2 linked regions of the Hahella chejuensis KCTC 2396 genome follow. The protein of the gene in region 1 interacts with the protein of each later gene in a pairwise test. Links are inferred from orthologs where the notes say so. Each region holds a gene or a part of one and is shown on either strand. Other genes may lie near its edges. The genes, in order: HCH_RS04805 and ndk.

Region 1 (3,112 bases):
GGCGCAAAAGTGGTGCTGAAAGGGGACGCCTTTGACGAAGCGGCGGCGCATGCGCAAATGCTGGTCAAAGAAAAAGGGTACATCTATATACCTCCATTTGACGATGAAGAGGTTATTGCAGGTCAGGGCACAGTGGGTATGGAGATTATGTGGCAACACACGTCCCCCTTACATGCCGTGTTCGTTCCCGTTGGCGGCGGTGGTTTGATTGCGGGCGTCGCCGCATATATCAAGTATCTGCGTCCCGATGTCAAAGTTATTGGCGTGGAGCCGGAAGACTCCAACTGTCTTCACGCTGCGTTGAAGGCGGGCAAGCGGGTGACGTTGCCGGAAGTAGGCATCTTCGCCGACGGCGTCGCCGTCAAACAAATTGGTAAAGCGCCTTGGGAAGTTTGTCGTCAGTATGTGGATGAAGTGGTTCTCGTCTCTACAGACGAAATCTGCGCAGGCATCAAAGATGTTTTTGAGGATACCCGCTCTATCGCCGAACCGGCTGGCGCATTGGCTGTCGCTGGATTGAAGAAGTATGTGGCGAGAGAGAAAATTCAGGATCAAAACCTGATCGCCATCGTAAGCGGCGCAAATATGAACTTCGATCGTCTGGGGTATATCACTGAGCGCACCGAAGTAGGCGAGGAGCGCGAGGCGATTCTGGCGGTAAAAATTCCAGAGCGACCAGGTAGTTACAAGCGTTTCATCCAGGCGTTAAGCCGTCGCAATATTACAGAGTTTAATTATCGTTATTGTGATGCGACGGAAGCGCAAATTTTCGTAGGCGTCCAGATCAGCTCCGGGCTGGAGGAGCGTAAGGAGCTGGTTGGCGCGTTGGAGGAGAAAGGCTATTCGGTGCTGGACCTCACCGATAACGAAGTCGCCAAAATGCACATCCGCCATATGGTGGGCGGGCATTCCCCGGCGTTAATCAACGAGAAGGTTTTTCGCTTTGAATTTCCAGAGCGTCCAGGGGCTTTAATGAAGTTCCTCATGGCGTTTGGCGCCCGCTGGAATATCACTATGTTTCATTATCGTAATCATGGCGCCGCTTATAGTCGTGTATTAATGGGCGCGCAGGTGAACGATGATGAGGTGGCGGAGTTCCGGAAGATGCTGGATACCGTTGGTTTTCGGTATTGGGAGGAGACCAATAACCCTGCCTACAAACTGTTTCTAGGCGCCTGATAATTAAGAGGTTTTAATATAAAGGCAGAAACGGTCACACTATTGTGTTTTAAGGCTTTGATTTAAATCAGGCAGGAGTTACAATACTTTTCTATAATTTCAAGTTAAGACAATTACCTATTTGTCTGATTTATAAAATTAAAAAAACGCCAATGAAAATTAGGGGGATGCATGAAGCGCAAGCCTGACGTCATGCTTACGCTTGTGATCGTATTTTGCCTTGGGTTAGTCGTCAGCGGCTTCACAACCTTTGGCCACAAGGAAGCACGTACGTCGCCCACATATGTTTCCGTCGCTGGCGAGGACGTTAATTAGTCCCTGTCTTCGTGACGATTCGAAAATAGCCCTGTTAACGCAGGGCTTTTTTGTTTCTGAAGTGATGTAACTGTTGGTCTGTGGCGACAGCGGACAGTGGAATATCCCATGGTTCGTGGGGTAGCTCTGGGAATTGCTGGAAATGATGAGCGAAGCCGATCAACTTCGGTCTTTTGATAATGACCCGGCGGTCAGCGAAGGTGCGATCATAATAGCCCCCACCCATTCCCAATCGATTCCCCTGTTTATCAAAGGCGACCAAGGGAAAGCACACCACATGCAATGACCAGGGCGGAACTCTTTTCGCTCCCCGAAGCACAGGTTCGGGGATGCCGTACTTATTGGGTTTGAGCTTGGTTCCGGGCTCATACCGAACGAACCAGAGCCGGTTGTGATAAAGAGGGTGTAACACGGGAAGATAACAGGCTTTTTTTCTACGCCACAGGCGCTGAATAGTTGGGAGCGGATTGATTTCCCCGTCGTTGGCGAGATATAGGCCCCAACGAGCGCTACGACTGAGATGGATGGCTGAGCTGAGTGATTTTTGCAGACCGGAAGCGGCGCTGCGTTGTTGTGCGGGTGTCAGCGCTCTGCGTTTTTTGCGCATGGCGCGACGAATAGACGCTTTATTCATAGCAGAAAAAATAAACTCCCCGAGACAGCCGCTGTCTGACGTGGCCCTTGAACCCTTTGGTTCAAGGAGGTAACCGCTGGAATGAATTAGGCTTTCCCTTCAAGAGGGACTTGCACACATCACTCGCAGGAGGTAACCAATAATAAAATTCATCGGCTCGAGGACGTATCTGACTGGCGAGCAGTTCAGGGAGCTTGGGTCCTATTATAACGAAAAATGTAAAAAAAGCAGTGGGGTGAACCGGGAATATTCAATATTTTTTTCTTTTTTGATTACGTAATTGTATGTTTTGTAAAGTTATTTATTTCTCAATGCGGCGTCCAGCTTTTCATGAAGCGTGCTCAGGGTGGAAGAAACCTGTTCGGTTTTCTGTCCTTGCTGCATCAAATCGTAAGTCAGGTTCAAGGCGGCCATGACCGCGATTCTTTCAGTTCCGTAAACTTTACCCGACGCCCGGATTTCCTTCATTTTCTGATCCAGCGCCCGCGCGGCGTCTTCCAGTTGGCGCTGCGCTTCAGGAGGACAGGCGACCAGATATTCCTTGTCCAGGATAGTGACTGTGGCGGTATGGTTGGTGCGACTCATTAACGTTGCTCCAATGCTTTCAAACGACTGATCATGGCCTCGATTTTGGAGCGGGCCAGATCGTTCTTCTGTAATAGTTGCATGCGTTCCTTTTGCCAGTCTTCCTGCAGCTGGCGTAGCGCCTGATTATCTGCTTCGAGCTGTTTGCACTTCTGTATCAGGCGGTCAATTTTATCGCTTAACTGCTGCAACTGAGAAACATCCATAAGTTTTTCCAGTGGTATTGCCAGGGTTCTTCAGGAAGAGTTTTCTAACATGACTCGGCTTATGACGGACGCAAATCAAAGTGGAAAAATGTTAGAAAACCAAACTGTAGGCGCATGGGCGTCCAATTAAATATAAGTCGCCGATGTAAGGGGGTCAACGTGCGCACCCGCGTGGCGATATAAGTGGGCGTCA
Region 2 (3,033 bases), 3.5 Mb from region 1 along the record:
TTCCGCCAAGAAAGGCTCTTTTTGGCGCTGATAAACCAATCCCATCGCAGCCAATGCCTCAGCATTATTAGGCTTTATCTCAAGTGCTCGTTGAAGTTTCAGTAAAGCGCTTTCCATATCTCCCTGCTGAAAATAAGCCAGTCCGAGCTGGACATATTGTTGAGCGGCCTTCTCTTCCGACGCCTTTTTGGTATAGGGTCCAGTTACAGTAGTTACGCACCCTGCAACAGCTCCAGATATTAGGACTAACATTACTGCTGCTTTAAAAGTGCGCTTGAGGTTTTCCATTTTTCTCAATTTAACTACCAATGCCAGCGTTATTTTCAATGTTATAAACAGCCTTGCTTTATTCAGGAATCTGAATACTACGCCCATTCATCCGTTCGTTTAAACGGAAGCTCTGCCGTCAGGGGAAACATTAATGTTTTGCAGAGGAATATACTTCTGACTTCTCCGCGTCCTGTCTTCAACGCGCCCTACCAATTGACCACAAGCTGCGTCAATATCATCGCCGCGCGTAGTTCGAACGGTGGCGACATAGCCCGCGTCGCTCAGCACTTTCTGGAACCTTAATGTCGCGTTTCGGGAGGGACGCTCATAACCGCTATTAGGGAACGGGTTAAATGGAATCAGGTTAATTTTGCATGGTAAGTCGCGCAGCAAGTCGCGCAACTCATGTGCGTGTGTTTCGCTGTCGTTTACGCCGGCAATCAATGTGTATTCAACAGTAATGCGACGTTTGTCGGAAAGTTTACCCAGATAACGATGACAAGCCGCCAACAACTCTTCTATCGGATACTTTTTATTGACCGGAACCAGAACATCTCGCAACGAATTATTCGGCGCATGCAGGGAAATCGCGAGGGAAACATCGGTAACGTCGCCCAGCTTGTCAAGAGCTGGAACAAGCCCGGAAGTGCTGACGGTCAAGCGACGCTTGGAAATGCCGAAGCCAAAATCATCCATCATGACATCGCAGGCGCGCACGACGTTGTCGAAATTCAATAAAGGTTCGCCCATTCCCATAAAGACAATGTTCGTAACATAGCGCTCTTTGGACAAGTCATAATCGCCAAAAGATCTCGCCGCGATCCATAACTGACCGATTATCTCGGCGGAACTCAAGTTACGATTAAACCCCTGCTTTCCAGTTGAGCAGAAACTACAGTCCAGGGAACACCCTATCTGAGAGGAAACGCACAATGTACCCCGACCATTGTCCGGGATATAAACGGTTTCAATACTATTACCGCCGGCCAGCCGCATAACCCACTTGCGGGTGCCGTCGGCAGAAATATCTTCATATATAACTTCAGGCACGGACACTTCAGCTACTTCTTTCAGCTTTTCCCGTAACGCCTTACTCATATTCGTCATGAGGTCAAAGTCAGACACGCCAAGGTGGTACATCCACTTCATTAGTTGAGTGGCGCGGAATTTTTTCTCTCCCAGTGACTCGAAAAAAGTTTCGAGATCGGAGCGATTCATTCCCAATAGGTTTATTTTAGCGCTGGAGCCTGACATGCTTTACCTCTTAAAAAGAGTGCAGCGATAGTGCTGCACTCAATTAATTGCCTCGACTGATAAATTTATATCAGCTGCGTGGGCAGATTTCGTTCTCGCTGAAGAAGTATGCTACTTCGCGCTCAGCAGACGCCGCAGAGTCGGATCCGTGAACTGCGTTCGCGTCAATAGAAGAAGCGAAGTCTGCGCGAATAGTGCCTGGCTCAGCTTCTTTAGGGTTGGTCGCGCCCATCAGTTGACGGTTCAGAGCGATGGCGTTTTCACCTTCCAGCGCTTGAACAACAACCGGACCGGAAGTCATGAATGCAACCAGATCGGGGAAGAATCCGCGCTCTTTGTGTTCAGCATAAAAGCCTTCAGCCTGCTCTTGCGACAGGTGCAGCATTTTTGCAGCCACAATACGCAGACCGGCTTTCTCAAAACGCGAATAAATTTCGCCGATTACATTTTTAGCCACTGCGTCAGGCTTGATGATTGACAGCGTACGTTCTACGGCCATCGATATGCTCTCCAAAATCAGGGTTATAACAACTTTAGGTTTATATTCTGAACAGGCGATTATACGCATGTTCCAGGGAAAGTTACACTCCGCTCCCACCATGAAAACAACGCCCGCGACGTAAGTAACGAGCAAGCGGCATTCGCGACAGCGGGCGCCTGACGCCTTCAGTCTCTGATTGCATCAGGCGCACATTTAATTTTTGTTAACGAGAATAAAAAATGTCCTCTGTTTAGGCCCATTGAGACATCAATCGCCCGACTTCGCCCTCCATGCGGGAGACAGCTCACGCAACTTATTCACTGCGGTTATAATGACATCCGCTGCGACATTGACATCCTCTTCTTCAGTAAAGCGCCCCATAGAAATACGCAAGGAGCTGAGCGCCAACTCATCCGGCACGCCAATTCCCCTTAACACATAGGAGGGCTCCAAGGATGCGGATGTGCAAGCAGAGCCAGTTGAAACAGCAAGATCTCGCATCGCCATCAGCAACGACTCGCCGTCGACATACCCGAAACTGATATTCAACGTACCCGGCAACCTATTAGCCTCTGAACCATTCAAGTAGATTTCCGGCAATACAGAGAGCGCGCGCCACAATCTATCTCGCAGCTCCGTCAATCGATCGGATTCCTCTGCCAAACCCTGACCAGCTATCTCAAAGGCGGCTCCCATCCCAACGATCTGGTGAGTTGGAAGCGTACCGGAGCGCATACCCCGCTCATGGCCGCCACCGTGAATTTGAGCGTCTACGCCAACAAACGGATTCCTTCGAACGTAAAGCGCCCCTATGCCTTTAGGCCCATATATTTTGTGCGCACAACAAGACAACAAGTCGACTGGCATGGTCTTCATATCGACAGCCAACTTGCCCACGGACTGCGCTGCATCCACATGAAAAAAAGCTTGATGCCCACGCAACAGCTCACCAATCGCCTGAATATCGTTAACGCTACCCAGTTCATTGTTGGCATGCATTAGAGAAACGAGAATTGTATCGTCGCGCA

The links.
Region 2: the proteins of HCH_RS04805 (region 1) and ndk interact in binary tests that used the Escherichia coli proteins (3 or more experiments, as listed by UniProt). The link is inferred for Hahella chejuensis KCTC 2396 from one-to-one orthologs.

Annotation. Positions count from the first base shown.
Region 1 is NC_007645.1:1,067,357-1,070,468, forward strand. The notes cover bases 329-3,111. They hold HCH_RS04805 (5-formyltetrahydrofolate cyclo-ligase), read right to left. Parts: upstream 2,129-3,111; coding sequence 1,529-2,128; downstream 329-1,528. Other genes in these bases: ilvA (threonine ammonia-lyase, biosynthetic), read left to right, coding at 329-1,179; HCH_RS04810 (cell division protein ZapA), read right to left, coding at 2,426-2,713; HCH_RS04815 (TIGR02449 family protein), read right to left, coding at 2,713-2,919. Also shown: more of ilvA, read left to right, coding at 1-328. UniProt on the Escherichia coli protein: Involved in the removal of 5-formyltetrahydrofolate.
Region 2 is NC_007645.1:4,588,765-4,591,797, forward strand. Bases 310-3,013 are described here. They hold ndk (nucleoside-diphosphate kinase), read right to left. Parts: upstream 2,024-3,013; coding sequence 1,595-2,023; downstream 310-1,594. Other genes in these bases: pilW (type IV pilus biogenesis/stability protein PilW), read right to left, coding at 310-375; rlmN (23S rRNA (adenine(2503)-C(2))-methyltransferase RlmN), read right to left, coding at 388-1,524; HCH_RS19935 (IscS subfamily cysteine desulfurase), read right to left, coding at 2,273-3,013. In the rest of the region: more of pilW, read right to left, coding at 1-309; more of HCH_RS19935, read right to left, coding at 3,014-3,033. UniProt on the Escherichia coli protein: Major role in the synthesis of nucleoside triphosphates other than ATP. The ATP gamma phosphate is transferred to the NDP beta phosphate via a ping-pong mechanism, using a phosphorylated active-site intermediate.